Regions from separate parts of the Modestobacter sp. VKM Ac-2978 genome, predicted to be linked through region 1. Evidence: riboswitches for the same ligand, from Rfam matches in the RefSeq annotation. Region 1 holds a riboswitch; the other holds the start of a gene.

Region 1 (7,475 bases):
CGGGCCGGGACGACGTGCCCGGCCGGGCGGCTGCGGTCAGAAGGAGACCGGGAGCTCCTCGACGCCGTGGACGAAGGACAGCCCGCGCCAGGGGAGCTGCTCCTCGGGAACGGCGAGCGCGAGGTCCGGGAAGCGGCGGAACAGCGCCGGGAGCGCGATGCGGAGTTCCAGGCGCGCGAGTTCAGCGCCGACGCAGCGGTGCACCCCGTGGCCGAACGCCAGGTGACCGCCGGCGGGGGACCGGGTCGGCTGGAACTGGTCGGGCTGCGGGCCGGCCCAGGCCGGGTCGCGGTCGGCCCCGCTGAGGGAGACGGCGACGAGGTCGCCCTGCTGGATCGGGCAGCCGGCCAGCTCCAGGTCCTGCTTGGCGAACCGCGGGAAGGCCACCTGGACCACCGACAGGTAGCGCAGCAGCTCCTCCACCAGGCCGTCGATCTCGGCCGGTGAGCCCCCTCGGACGATGGCGGCATGGGCGGGGTCGCGCAGCAGCACCATGGTGCCCAGGGAGATGGAGCTGGCGGTGGTCTCGTACCCGCCGGTGACGATCCCGTCGACGAGGCCCGCGAGGTCGTCGTCGGAGATGCCGTCGCCCTCGGCCAGGAGGATCCGCCCGATCAAGCCGTCCCCGGGCGCCGTCCGCTGCCGCGCCACCACGTCGAGGAGGATCCGCTTCTGCTCCGACACCGCACCGAGCGCCGCGGCCACACCCCCCGTGGCGTCGAAGCGCTGGGTGCCCAGCCGGACGAAGGCCTCGTGGTCGGCGTCGTCCAGCCCCAGCAGCCCGCAGATCACGTCCATCGGGACCCGCCAGGAGACGTGCTCGGCCAGGTCTGCCGGCGATCCGGCGGCGGCGAGCTCGTCCAGCCGGCGGGTGACGATCGCCTCGACCGTGGGCTCCAGCCGGTCCAGCCGGCGCCGGGTGAACTCCGGGGCCACGAGCTTGCGCAGCCGGGTGTGCAGCGGCGGGTCGGTGAAACCGAGGCCGCCGACGTCTGCTGTCGACCCCGGTCCGGCGTCGCCGAACAGGTGCCGGATGTCGTTGCTGTAGGAGTCGCGGTCGGCGAGGACGGCGCGGGCCTGCTCGTAACCGGTGACCAGGTGCGCCGCGAGACCCATGGGCAGGTCGAGCCGCTCCACCGGACAGCGGGCGCGCAGCTCGGCGAGCTCCGGCACCGGGTCCACCCCGCGCCGCAGCAGGGGCAGTCGAGCGCTCTCCGGGAAGAAGGTCAGCTCGGTGAGGTCGATGCCCTTCTTGCGGATCCGTCGCTCCACGATGCGGCCGAGCCACGCCTGGGCCACGGCCCGCGCGCTGCGCTGGCGCCGCGGCCACCCGCCCGACCTCCGCGTCACCGGTCGGGCGGCCAGGGCGGCGGTCCGCCGCACGCGGCGACGCCTGGACCCGGGTGGTGTTGAGAAGTCGGTCGTGGACATGATCCCTCGTCGTCATCCGGGCACCGGCGCGACGTCGAGCCACGCCGAGCCCACCGGGGGAGCGACACCCGACCGGCGCCGGGTGCTGATCGTGCGACGTCCGCCGTGCGACGACGTCGTGGGACCTGGATCGGATCACGGGCCTCGCGCGGTCGCCGTCGACTGTGCCCGCACCGTGGCGGGCCATCCGTGGCGGTGGGCTCTGCCCCGACCATCCCACGCGGACGGTCGGACACCGTCGGCGGCCCTCGGCGGCGGAGACGCACCGTGCCCCCCTGCCCGCGGTACGGGCAGGGGGGCACGGTGTCCGCCCTGGTGGAGCGAGGCCGGGCGGGTCAGCCCGCCTGGTAGTTCACGTGCGGGTGGTCCATGTGGTTGGCCGTGGCGCTGCCGCGATCGGCCATGGGGCTCCACGAGCCGGTCGGCGACATGAGGATGCGCTGCTGCCAGATGATGTAGTCCACGCCGAGGGCGTCCCAGTTGGCGATGTGGTACTCGACGATCGCGTTCCCGAGCGCGGTGTCGGACATGACCATGTAGTCCAGGGCCAGCCCGGAGGGGTGGCCGTTCGGGTCGGTCGCGCTGCCGCGCGTCCCACCGATGGTGATGCCGGCGGCGCCGGGGACGTCGCGCACGACGGCGTCCGCGGCGGCCGCGGCCCGCGGCTGCACGGGCCCGGCGGTGTTGGTGATGTGGGCGGCCGCCGTGGACTGCGAGGCGACGGCCACCACCGGAGCCGGAGCCGGTGTCGGGGCGGGAGTCGGTGCCGGGGCGGGTGCCGGGGCGGGAGCCGGTGCGGGAGCCGGTGCCGGGGCGGGAGCCGGGGCGGGAGCCGGTGCGGGGGCAGGTGCCGGGGCGGGTGCGGGTGCCGGGGCGGGAGCCGGTGCCGGGGCGGGTGCGGGTGCCGGGGCGGGCGCCGGGACCGGCGCCGGAGCAGCAGCAGGTGCCGGTGCTGCGTCCTCGGCGCCGAGGAGGAACCGCACCTGCCCCGGGGTGAGCGCCGCGCGGTCCTCGCCGAAGGCGCCGATGTTGCGCTGGTAGAGGTCCCGCCAGGACTGCCCGTGGGCCCCCGCGAGCGCGGCGAACGGGTCGCCCTGCTCGGCGGTGTGCCGGTCTTCCTGGGTCGCGGTGACCGAGGGCGCCGGGCTGGTGGTGTGGGCCTGCGCCGGGGAGCTGAGGACGCCCAGCGTGACGACGGAGACGCCGGCCACGACGGGGAGGCCGACGAGGACGTCCCGCGTGCGGACGAAGCGAGACGAGCTGTTCTTGGGCATGGTGATCTCCGATCACCGCCTGAGGGGTTAGCTGTCGGGTTCGGGCGATCGGTGCCCGGCCGGCGATGCCGGCTTCACCCCGAGGCGCGCCATCCGATGGATCGGCGCGCCGTGTGCGGTGGGTTCCCCACCCCTGCCCTGAAGGTCCTGGATGGCGGCCGGCAGGCAGGGTTGGGCGGACCGGCGCCACGCCCACGAAGTCGGCGTGACCGGAACGTTATGTACCCGCAATGGGGCTGTCTTCGTGACGGTCGTCACGCCATCGGCGTGCCGTCGGCGGCACGCCGTCCGGTGGCGGGACGCGCCGGCCGACTCGCCGCCGTAGTGCCGGACAGCGGGCCCGGGGCGCCGTCCGCGCGAGAGTGGGGAAGGCCACGACCCGCTCGTGGTCGGCAGCCGTGACTTCACGTCGACGCTCCGTAGCCTGCAGGGGATGAACCCCACGACCCGGAACCGCAGCCGGCGGTTCCCCCGCCTGCCGGACCGGGCGCGCAAGGCGATCTCCGGGTCCGGGCCGCCGACGGCACCGCTGGCGCTGCGCGCCCAGCCCAGCCGGGTCGACGCGGACACCGCGCGCTCGGCGCTCGGCCTCGCCTTGCGCATCGGGGAGTCGATGCTGGCGGTCGGGGCCTCGGCGGCCGACGTGACCGCCACCGTGCTGCGCGTGGCCGCGGGCTACGGGCTGACCGACTGCCAGGTCGACATCACGTTCACCTCGCTGACGATCAGCTACGACCCGGACGACGTCCCACCGCTCATGCTGATGCGGATCGTGCGCCCGCGGGGGCTGGACTACACCCGGCTCCAGGGCATCACCGACCTGGCGGCGGAGATCAAGACAGCCGGCCTGGGCCTGGAGGAGGCGCACCGTCAGCTGGACGACGTGCTGTCGGCGCCGCACCCCTACCGCCGCTCGATCCACGCGCTCGGCTGGTCGGGTGTGGCCGGTTGCGTCGCCTTCCTGCTCGGCGGGGACTGGCTGGTGGCGCTGGTCGCGGCGCTCACCACGGCCGCCATCGAGCAGACGATGCGAGCCCTCGACCGGCGTGGGCTGCCGATGTTCTTCCAGCAGGCACTCGGCGCCGCGGTGGCCACCGGAGCGGCCGTCCTCCTCATCGTCTCCGAGGTCGAGGTCCGCACCTCGCTGGTGGTCGCCGCAGGGATCGTGGTGCTCCTGGCCGGCCTCTCCTTCGTGGGTGCGGCCGAGGACGCGATCAACGGCTTCCCGGTCACCGCCGCGGCGCGCGCCTTCGAGGTGCTCACCTTGACGACCGGCATCGTCGTCGGCATCGCCGCCGTGCTGGACCTGGCGCAGCGGGCGGGTGTCCCGCTGCGCGTGACCGACCCGTCGATGTACACCGTGCCGTTCGCCGTGGCGCTGGCCGCAGCCGCCGGGATGGCGGGGTCCTGGGCCCTCGCGTCCCATGCCCGCCCGCACGCCGTCGGGGTCGCCACGGTGGCCGGCGCGCTGGCCTGGACGACGTCGTCGGCGACCGCGGCGTTCGGGGCCGGCCCCGCGGTGGCGAGCGGGACGGCGGCTGTGGTCGTCGGCTTCTGCGGTGCGGCGCTGACCGATCGGCTCCGGTTCCCGCCCCTGCTCGTCGCGGTCTGCGGCATCGTGCCGCTGCTGCCCGGGCTCACGATCTACCGCGGCCTCTTCGCGATCGTCGTGGAGGCGGACGTGCCGGGCGGGGTGGACGAGCTAGTGGGGGCCGCGGCCATCGGCCTGGCCCTCGCCGCCGGCATCGTGCTGGGCAGGTACCTCGGCCAGCCGCTGGGCAGCAGCCGCGACCGGTTCGACCGGCGGGTGCGGCGCCGCGCGACCAGCTCCGACTGAGATCGGCCTGCTGACCGAGGGGTCCAGGCCGGGCTGCCCGGGCGGGTGCGCGAAACGGCGAGATCGGGTGCACGCGGTGGTCGTCGGCCACCGCGGATCGGACCGAGGGTCTACCGAACAGCTCACCGCCGCCGGGTGATGCCGTCAGCGGAGCTCGCTCCGGTCACCACCCCCGCGGGACCAGTCCCGGGGTGGCCGGGCTCCGTCCGGTCCTGACGCCGTCCCCTCTGCAGAGAACGAGGCCCTCATGTCCGCACGCCGTCATCGAGCCACCGCCGCCGTCGTCGCGCCGCTCGCGGTGACCCTGGCGCTGACCGGTTGCAGCACCACGAGTGAGAGCGGCACCGCCGCGGCCACCCCTGCGGGCGGCGACACCGAGGTCGACAAGATCCTCTTCGACTTCCCCTTCACCTCGCTGCCCATCTACTCGGTGCTCAGCCAGCAGATGCAGGACTACGCCGAGGAGCAGGGCGTCACCGTCGAGTTCACCAACGACAACAGCGACCTGTCGACCCAGGTGTCGAACTTGACCACCTACCTCAACAGCGACGTGGACGCGGTGGTGTCCTTCCCGATGGACCCGGCCAGCATCGACTCGATCGCCCAGCAGTACCTGGACGCCGGCAAGTACTGGGTCACCTACGGCGGCGACCTGGAGAACCAGAGCAGCACGCTGCAGTTCAGCTTCACCGAGTCCGGGCGGATGCTCGGGGAGGACGCCGGCCGGTGGGCGCAGGAGAACCTCGGCGAGCCCCCCACGGTGCTGGTGCTGGAGGACCAGCTGACCCAGATCGGGCAGGAGCGGACCAACGGGATCCTCGAGGGACTGCGCAACGCCGCTCCCGATGCCGAGATCGTCGCCCAGCAGCAGGCGGTGACCCCGCAGGAGGCGCTGACGGTCACCAACTCGGTGCTGGCCGCGAACCCCGACGTCGACATGGTGCTGGCGGCCGTCGGTGACGCCGCCCAGGGCGCCTACCAGGCGCTGCTGTCCTCCGGCCGGGCCGCGGACGACCCGGAGACCTACGTCGGCGGGCTCGACGGCAACCTCTCCCTGTTCCAGGCGATGCAGGAAGGCGACTTCGTGCGCGGCGTGGTGACCGTCAAGTCCGAGGACATCGTGAAGGCGACCATCGACATCCCGCTCGCCCTGGGCCGCGGGGAGGAGCCGGAGACCGACGTCCCGGTGTACCTGGTCACCCCGGACAGCCCCGACCTGCAGGAGTACGTCACCGCCTTCGGCGGCTGACATGACCGTCTCCGTCCGTGGCCTCACCAAGAGGTACGGCCCGACCCTGGCGCTCGACGACGTCGACCTGGACATCGCCGCCGGCGAGGTGCACGCCCTGCTCGGGCACAACGGCGCCGGCAAGTCCACGGTGATCAAGTGCCTGGGCGGGGGCACCGCACCCAGCGCCGGGTCGATCACCATCGGTGGGACGACGTACGACGCCCTGGACCCCAGGTCCTCCATCGCCGCGGGGATCGCGGTCATCTACCAGCACCTGAGCCTCATCGACCGGCTCGACGTCACCGAGAACCTCTTCCTCGGTCAGGAGACGACGGCGGCCGGGGTCTTCCTGCGCCGCGCCGACCAGCGGTCACGCGCGGTGCGACTGCTCGAGCGGGTGGGGCTCGACGTCTCGCCGGACACCCCGGTCCGGGAACTCACCATCGGCCAGCGTCAGCTGGTCGAGATCGCGAAGGCGCTGAGCCGGGACGCGCGGCTGCTGGTCCTGGACGAGCCGAGCGCCGCGCTGTCCCCGGTGGAGTCGCGACGGCTGGCCGAGCTCGTGCGACTGCTCAAGGCCGAGGGGATCGCCGTCCTCTACGTGACGCACCTGCTCAACGAGGTCGTCGAGCTGGCCGACCGCACGACGGTGATGCGGGACGGGCGGGTCGTCTGGTCCGCGCCGATGACCGGCGTCGGCAAGGCCGACCTGGTGGCCGCGGTGAGCGGCCGCGCGCACGGCGCGGCGGTGGCGCCCCGGCCGGTGGACGGCGACGCGACCCCGGCACTGGCCGTCGACCGGCTGCGGGCACCGGGCCTGCACGACATCTCCCTGGCGGTGCAGCCCGGGGAGATCGTCGGCCTCTACGGGTTGGTGGGGTCCGGCCGCTCGCGGCTGCTGGAGACCCTCTTCGGTCGCCGGCCGGCCGCCTCCGGGACGGTCGCCGTGGACGGGCGCCCGGTGCGCGTCCGCCGTCCCGACGACGCCCTCCGCGCCGGCCTCGCACTCGTCCCCGGTGACCGGCTCCGGCAGGGGCTCTTCGGCTCCCTGTCGTCGGGGGAGAACACCGTGCTGCGGGTCATGTCGCTCACCGCACGTGCGGGGTGGCGTCGGCCCCGGGCGGAGCAGGAGGTCTTCCGGAGCACCGCCGCCGCGTTCGGCCTGCGCCCGGCCGACCCGGCGGTGCCGGTCTCCCGGCTGTCCGGCGGCAACCAGCAGAAGGTGCTCATCGCCCGCTGGGTCAACGACCGGGCCGGTACCCGGGTCCTCCTGCTGGACGACCCGACCCAGGGCGTCGACGTCGGCGCCCGGGCCGAGATCTACGACGTCCTGCGGCAGGTCGCCGCCGAGCGGGGACTGGCGGTGCTGTTCGCCAGCAACGACCCCGACGAGGTCGTCGCGCTGGCACACCGCTGCCTGGTGATGCGCCAGGGCCGGGTGGTCGACGACCTCGACATGCGCGACACCGACGAAGAGCAGCTGCTCGACCTCATCCACAGCGAGCTGGAGCCCTCCTGATGACGACCGCCCCACCCCCCACCGTCGACGGCGCCGACCGTCGCCCGCCGTCCACCGGTCACGCCGCCGCGGCACCGTCCCCGGTGGCCGCCGCCGCGGGCTGGCTGGTCCAGAACCCGCTGCTGGTGCTGCTCGTGGTGATGGTGGCCGGTGTGCAGCTGGCCACCGGGGCGCAACTGGGCT
Region 2 (7,475 bases), on a different contig from region 1:
GGGCCGGCGGACCCGCACCGGCCCGCGCGCGGTGGCGACGTCGACCACTGCGCCGGACTGGGTGACCTCGACCGTGCCCGCCGCGGCCAGCCGCCCGGCCGCCGAGCGGGCGGCGGGCATCAGGTCCCGCCAGCCGTCGGGGTCGACCGCCCGGGCCGCCTCCGACGGGCAGATGGACGCACCGGGACGACGCTGGTCCAGCAGGGCGTCGATGGTCTGCTCGAGCACCCGGTCGACGTCGTCCACCCGGTCAGGATGCCCCGGACGCCGTCCGGGTGCTGGGATGGGCCCGTGCCCCACGACTCCGTTGCCCAGCTGGGTGTCGGCCTGGCCGCCGTCGGCCGGCCGGCCTACCTCACCCTCGGCCGGGACGCCGACCTGCCCGCCGACCGCGCCCCCGCCGTCCTCCAGGCCCGCACCTCCGAGCTGCTCGACGCCGCGACCGCGCTGGGCATCGAGTACGTGGACACCGCGCGGTCCTACGGCCGCGCCGAGGAGTTCCTCGCCTCGTGGCTGAGCACCACCGGCGCCGCCCCGTTCGTGGCGAGCAAGTGGGGCTATCGCTACACCGCCGACTGGCGCCCGGACGCCACGGTGCACGAGGTCAAGGAGCACACGGAACCCGCCTTCGAGCGGCAGCTGGCCGAGACGACGGCGCTGCTCGGCCCGTGGCTGAAGCTGTACCAGGTGCACTCGCTGACCGCCGACAGCCCGCTGTGGACCGACCGGCCGCTGCAGCACCGACTGGCCCGGCTGCGCGCCGACGGCGTCGAGCTGGGCTTCTCCACCTCGGGGCCGGCCCAGGCCGACGCAGTCCGGCGCGGGCTGGAGCTGACCGTGGACGGCGCACCGCTGTTCACCAGCGTGCAGTCGACCTGGAACCTGCTGGAGCCCTCGGCCGGGCCGGCGCTGGCCGAGGCATCGGCCGCCGGGGCCCGGGTGGTCGTCAAGGAGGGCGTCGCCAACGGCCGGCTGACCGACCGGGGCACCGCGCCGGACTCCCCGCTGGCCGCTGCCGCGCGGGAGCGCGGCGTCGGGGTCGACGCCCTCGCCCTAGCCGCGGCGCTGGCCCAGCCGTGGTGCGAGGTCGTGCTCTCCGGCGCGGTGACCGTGGCGCAGCTGGAGAGCAACGCCGCCGCCCGCACCCTGGACCTGCCCGCGGCGGACCTGACGGCGGCGGGCTGGGTGCAACCCGAGGAGCCGGCGGAGTACTGGTCGGCCCGCAGCCGGCTCAGCTGGCGCTGACGGTCGTTTCGCCCGCCCGGCGGCCCGGGTAGGGCGGCGACCATGGCCACGCACACCCCGTTCGGGACGATCGGCAAGGGCAAGCGCGGGATCAGCACGCTGGGCTGGGTGCTCCGCGGGGCCGCCGCCGGCGCAGCGGGGACGACTGCGCTCAACGCCGTCACCTACCTGGACATGGTCGGCCGGGGCCGGGGCACCAGCTCCACCCCCGAGCAGACGGTCGAGGTGCTCGCGGAGAAGGCCCACGTGTCGATCCCGGGCGACGAGGAGACCCGGCAGAACCGGGTCCAGGGCCTCGGTCCGCTCACCGGGCTGGCGGCCGGCGTCGGGGTCGGGGTGCTCGCCGGGCTCGCCCGGGCGACCGGCTTCCGCTCCCAGCCCCTCGTCGGGACGGCGCTGACCACGATCGGCGTGCTGATCGGCACCAACGGCCCGATGACCGCGCTCGGGATCACCGACCCGCGCACCTGGTCGGCCACCGACTGGGTCAGCGACGTCGTCCCGCACCTGGCCTACGGCGTCGTCGTGAAGACGACGATGGACGCGTTCGACCTCCCCTGACGGCGGACCCGCCGGTTCGCGGTGGGCCTCGGGACAGGTCCGGTGGGCCAGACTGGCGCCGTGGACGAGATCACCACCGAGGCGGAGCTGCGCGAGCTGCTGGGTGAACCGGCGCCGCGCGCCGCCACCAAGGACCGCCCCTGCCTGGACGCGATCGACCGGGACTGGCTGGCCGCCTCACCGTTCTGCCTGGTGGCGACCTCGGCGGCCGACGGCAGCTGCGACGTCTCCCCGAAGGGCGACCCGCCCGGGTTCACCGTCGTCCTGGACGACCGGACGATCGCGCTGCCCGAGCGCGCTGGCAACCGTCGTGCCGACGGGTTCCGCAACATCCTGACCAACCCGCACGTCGGGCTGATCTACCTGGCGCCCGGCCGCAGCGACACCTTCCGGGTGCAGGGCCGGGCCCGCCTGGTGCGCGACGAGGACCTGCTGGACCGGATGCTCGTCCGCGGGCACCGGCCGCTGCTGGCCATGGTCGTGGAGATCGAGTCGGTCTTCTACCACTGCGCCAAGGCGTTCCTGCGGTCGCAGCTGTGGGACCCGGCGACCTGGGATCCCGGGGCGTTGCCCTCCCGGGCCCGGATCGCGCACGCCCAGGAGGCTGCCGCCACGCCACTGGCCGAGCTGGAGCAGTACTACGGCGAGCAGTACGCCGCCGGCCTCTACCCCCGGGGATGAGCGCCTAGGGCGCCGTCCAGCCGCGTTCGTCGACCCCGCCGGGCACGGGTGCCTCGGGGTCGTAGGGCGTACGGGTGAGCACGAACGTCGCCAGGTCCAGGTGGTCGGGAGCGATCCGCAGCGTCTCGCCCGCGTAGTAGCCGTCCAGCCCGACCCACGTGCCGTCCGCGCGGGGAGCGAACCGGCTCGCCCGGCCGGACCGGCCGGGCAGCGGCCCCAGGTGCAGCAGGCCACCGGACTGGGCGCGCAGCACCAGCGGAGCCGGCCCCCAGAACCAGACGCCGAGCGAGTCCAGCGGCAGCGGCGGCGGGGACGGCACCCAGGCGTCGACGATCCGGGGCTCGGCGGCCCGCAGGTCGGCCAGCAACCCGGGCACCAGCGGGTCGAGCCCACTGGTCGTGTTGGCCAGCATCACCGCTCCGACCTGCTCGGACCGGTCGACGAAGACCCCGGCGAGGAAGCCCGGCATCGAACCGCCGTGACCGATGAGGGTGTGCCCGTCGACCCGCAGCACCTGCACCCCCAGCCCGTACGCCGACCACCCGGGGGACGACGAGTCGATCCCGGCCGGCACGGTCATCTCCTCCAGCGTCGCCGGGGAGAGCACGTCGCCGGTGTCGCCGAGCAGGAAGGCGGCGAACCGGCCGAGGTCGGCCAGCGTCGCCCACAGCTGGCCGGCCGCGGCCATGACGCCGGCGTCGTGCTCGGGCTCGGGCAGCACGACGTCTGCCCACGGGTGCACCGCCGCACCCTGCGCCGCCCGACCGGTGGGCCGCGGGGTGGTGCGCTCCATGCCCAGCGGCAGCAGCACCTCGTCCCGGACCACCTCCACCCAGGAGCGCCCACGATGCCGGGCGACCAGCTCACCGAGCAGCCCGAACCCGAGGTTCGAGTAGTGGAACCGCCGGGCGCTGCCCAGGACGACGTCGTCGTCGGTCAGCCGGAGCTCGGCCAGCGACCCGCCGGGGACGCGCTCCCACCAGCCGCCGGGGCTCTCCGAGCTCGCGCCGGCGAGGTGGGCGAGCAGCTGGCCCACGGTGCGCTCCCCGAAGGGGGTGTCGGGGACGTGCTCCTCGAGCAGGTCGTCGAGCCCCAGGCGGCCCTCGTCGCGCAGCCGGAGCACGACCAGGGCCGTCACCGTCTTGCTGATCGAGCCCAGCCGGTACTGCACGTCGGTGTGCGGCTCGGCGACGTCGCCGCGACCGGCCGACCAGGCCAGCCCGCCGTCCCGGACGACGCCCGCGACCAGGCTGGGTGCCCGGCCGTCGCGCTGGACCCGGGCGGTGCGGGCCAGCAGGGTGCGGGCGGTGGCGGGCAGGACGGGGGTGACCATCGGGCGCTCAGCCGGCCCGGACCGGCGTGGTGGCGTCCACCGGCAGCCGGCCGGTACGCCGAGCCCAGCGCTCGAACCAGATGGTCACCAGTGGCGGGATGGAGGCGGCCAGCGCCAGCAGCCCGGTGGCCGGGGTCCAGCGGAGCACCCGCCACGCCAGCAGGGCGACGACGACGTAGGCCACGAACACCGCACCGTGGACCGGGCCGAAGACCTGCACGCCCAGCTCCGAGGCCTGCAGCACCCGCTTGACGAACATGCCGGCCAGCAGGAGCACCCAGGAGACGGCCTCGGCGATGGCGACGACGCGGAAGACGCGGGCGACCCTCGTGGGGTCGATCAGTGCGGCGGGCACGGTGCTCCTCGGGGTGGGCATGGCGTGGGCTGTACCTCATCGTGCCCGGCGGGACGGGGTGCCGGTGCGCGTACCCGGGTGATCGTCGCCACCGGGCCCGGACGCGCCGGTGCCCCGGCCGCCGTCAGGCGACCGGGGCACCGGCGGGTGTCGCGGGGTGGTGCAGCTGTCAGCCGGCGACCCGACGCATGGCGGTGATGGGGCCCATGGCGTCGATGCTGGCGACCTTGACCACGTCACCCGACGTCGGCGCGTGGACCATCTGGCCGTTGCCGATGTAGATGCCGATGTGGCTGACCGGGCTGTAGTAGGCGATGAGGTCGCCCGGCTGCAGCTCGCCGCGGGAGACCGCCCGACCCGACGCCGCCTGCTGCCGGCTGCTGCGGGGCAGGTTGACCCCGGCCGCGGCGTAGGAGTACTTCACCAGCCCGGAGCAGTCGTAGGAGTTCGGGCCGGTGGCGCCCCAGACGTAGGGCTTGCCGCGCTGGGCCATCGCGGTGCTCACCGCGGTGGCGGCAGCGCCGCTGCTGGCCACGACCGGCGCGGCCGGAGCCGGTGCCGGCGCCGCAGCGGCGGCCGGGGCGGGGGCGGCCGCACGGGCAGCGGGGGCCGTGCGCTCGTCGCGCGAGGCGGTCTGGGCGTTGGTGCGCTCCGCCGCCGCGGCGGCCTGGGCCTCGCGCTCGGCTGCGGCTGCCGCCGCTTCTGCGGCCGCGTGCTGCTCGGCCAGGATGCGGGCGCGCTCGCGCTCCTCGGCGGAGAGCCGGTCGTACTCGGCCTGGTACTCGGCGATCTGCTCGTTCAGGTCGGCCTGCTGGGCAGCGACCTCAGCGACCTGGGCCTCCGCGTCGGCAGCGGCCTTCTCGGCAGCGGCCTTCGCCTCGTCGGCGCTGACGGTGGCCTGCTGCGCGACCCCGAGCACCTCGTTGTTGTGCCCGGCGATGCTGTCCAGCGTGCCCATCCGGTCGAGCATCTCGTCGGCGGAGGAGCTGGTGAGCATGGCCTGCAGCGAGGAGAGCTGCTCACCGGTGAAGGCGCTGCGGGCGACCTGGCGCACGTGGTCACGGGCCTCGATCACGGCCGCCTCAGCGGCGACGAGCTCGGCGGCGGCAGCGTCCGAGGCGGCCTTCATGCTGGTCAGCACGTCGGTCGCTTCGTGCATCTTCTCGGTGACGACCTCGAGGTCGTGACCGCGGGCGGCGATGAGCTCGGCCGCCTCCTGCGAGGTGGTGGGTGTTTCAGGAGCCGCCAGGGCGGGCACCGGTGCGAGGGCGACGCCACCCGCGACGAACAGAGTGAGCAGGGCCCGTCGGCCGTTGCGGCCACGACGGACAGAGATGTGCGAACTCGCCATGTTCGGCGGGTGTGTCCTTTCTTCCACCTGCCGCCTACCGAGTTAGCTGACGGGTTCGGGCGGGAAGACGCCCGGCTCCTCGGGCCCGCGAGCGGGCCGTGCGGAGCTTCACCCCAGTGCTGCGGTGGGTCCCCGGTCCACGAGCCCGCGAGTGTTGCGGCGAGCCGTGTGGTTCGGCGGCGGTCCTGTCGGTGGTCACCCGGGTGGGCGACTGCGCTGCCCGTCAGGACCGCTGGTGACCGTACGTGCGTTATGTGCTCGTGACAAACGACTGGGGTCAATTTGTGGAAATCCCCGGGCGTGTGCTCCAACACGCTCACCGAGCGTGACAGGCTCGCCGCGTGAAGGGCCTGGCACAGCGGGAGTTCTGCCTCGTACTGCTCCGCCGCATGGCCGACACGCGACCCGACCTGGTCGCCGAGGCGTTGCCCAGACTCGGCGCCGACCGGGCCGAGGCGCGTGCCGCGCACCGTCGTTGGCGCGCGCTCCATCACACAGAGCGAGCACCGCGCGGGCTCGTGCTGCGCGCTGCCGTGCTCGGTCCACCCGCCGATCAGGAGGACCGCCGGTTCGGTGACGTCGACCTCGTCGTCCGGCGGTGGCCGCTGCCGCTGTGGCCGCACCTGCGGTGGGAGGTGCTGGGCGGCCCGGACGGCGCGGTGCTCCACGAGCAGCTGGTCCGCGCGCCCGGTTCCGCGGTGCCGGCCGCCGCACCGGGGGCCCTGCGCGTCTGGGAGCACGTGGTGGACGACGTCGTGACCCTGCCCGGCGCGGCCGCGGTGGACCCCGGCGTCCCGAGTCACTTCGAGGTGCACCTCCCCGGCCGGGTGCGGGCCCGGTTCGCCTGGGGGCTGCTGCAGCGGGTGGACGACGGCGCGCCAGGATGACCTGGTGCCGACCCTCTCCGCCGCCTCGTGGGACGACCCGGACGTCGCCGCGCTGACCGCCGCCCAGCAGGTCGAGCTGCGGGCCCGCTACGGCGGTGCCAGCGAGCCGGGGGTGCCGCCGTCCGCCGCCGACGTCGCCGTCGTCCTCCTCGCCCGGGACGACGACGGCACGCCGATCGGCTGCGGCGCGCTGCGGCCCCTCGGGGACGGCACCGCCGAGCTCAAGCGGATGTACGTCGTCCCGGCGGCCCGCGGTCGCGGCGTCTCCCGGCTGCTGCTCACCGGGCTGGAGGCGGAGGCGGTGGGTCGGGGCTGGACCACCGTGCTGCTGGAGACCGGGCCGCGCCAGCCCGAGGCGATCGGGCTGTACACCGCGGCCGGCTACCGGCCGGTCCCGGCGTTCGGGCACTACGTGGACGACCCGTTCTCGCTCTGCTTCGCCCGGGAGCTGGCGTGAGCACCGCAGCCCGGTACGACGCCGTCGTGGTGGGCGGCGGCCACAACGGGCTGGTCGCCGCCGCCTACCTGGCCCGCGCGGGCTGGTCGGTGCTCGTGCTGGAGCGGCGGGCCGTGCTCGGCGGCGCCGCGGTCAGCGAGCAGGTCTTCCCGGGCGTCGACGTCCGGCTGTCGGCCTACTCCTACCTGGTCAGCCTGCTGCCCGACCGGGTCGTCACCGACCTGGCGCTGCCGATCACCCTGCTGGACCGGGCGGTCGCCTCCTACACCCCGCTGCGCCGCGGCGGTGCGGCCACCGGGCTGCTGGTCGAGCGGGACGAGGGGCCGGAGACGGCGGCCTCCTTCCGCGCCCTCACCGGCTCGGACGCCGAGTTCGCCGGCTGGCAGCGGTTCTACGGCCGACTGACCACCCTCGCCGAGGACCTGGCCCCCACCCTGACCGGACCGCTGCCCAGCGAGGCGGCGGTCACCGCGCGCCTGCGGGACCCAGCGATCTGGCGCTACCTGCGGGAACGGCCGCTGGCCGACGTCGTCGCTGACCACCTGACCGACGACGAGGTCCGGGGCATCGCGCTCACCGACGGGCTGATCGGCACCTTCGCCGAC

Evidence for each region. A riboswitch is a leader RNA that binds a small molecule or an ion and turns the genes downstream of it on or off. The one in region 1 is predicted to bind cyclic di-AMP.
Region 2: linked by a shared signal. The riboswitch ahead of O2W53_RS08600 (C40 family peptidase) and the one ahead of O2W53_RS23005 (hypothetical protein) in region 1 are both predicted to bind cyclic di-AMP.

Annotation. Positions count from the first base shown of each region.
Region 1 is NZ_JAPVBP010000012.1:35,780-43,254, forward strand. Features, by position in the region: gene O2W53_RS23000 (cytochrome P450) at 37-1,299, opposite strand; gene O2W53_RS23005 (hypothetical protein) at 1,767-2,705, opposite strand; cyclic di-AMP (ydaO/yuaA leader) riboswitch at 2,707-2,822, opposite strand; gene O2W53_RS23010 (threonine/serine ThrE exporter family protein) at 3,139-4,542, shown strand; gene O2W53_RS23015 (sugar ABC transporter substrate-binding protein) at 4,790-5,791, shown strand; gene O2W53_RS23020 (sugar ABC transporter ATP-binding protein) at 5,793-7,292, shown strand; gene O2W53_RS23025 (ABC transporter permease) at 7,292-7,475, shown strand, end outside.
Region 2 is NZ_JAPVBP010000003.1:207,194-214,668, reverse strand. Features, by position in the region: gene O2W53_RS08630 (DUF3253 domain-containing protein) at 1-246, opposite strand, end outside; gene O2W53_RS08625 (aldo/keto reductase) at 292-1,245, shown strand; gene O2W53_RS08620 (hypothetical protein) at 1,288-1,806, shown strand; gene O2W53_RS08615 (pyridoxamine 5'-phosphate oxidase family protein) at 1,867-2,487, shown strand; gene O2W53_RS08610 (serine hydrolase domain-containing protein) at 2,492-3,820, opposite strand; gene O2W53_RS08605 (DUF3817 domain-containing protein) at 3,828-4,196, opposite strand; gene O2W53_RS08600 (C40 family peptidase) at 4,345-5,526, opposite strand; cyclic di-AMP (ydaO/yuaA leader) riboswitch at 5,543-5,698, opposite strand; gene O2W53_RS08595 (hypothetical protein) at 5,868-6,413, shown strand; gene O2W53_RS08590 (GNAT family N-acetyltransferase) at 6,418-6,870, shown strand; gene O2W53_RS08585 (phytoene desaturase family protein) at 6,867-7,475, shown strand, end outside.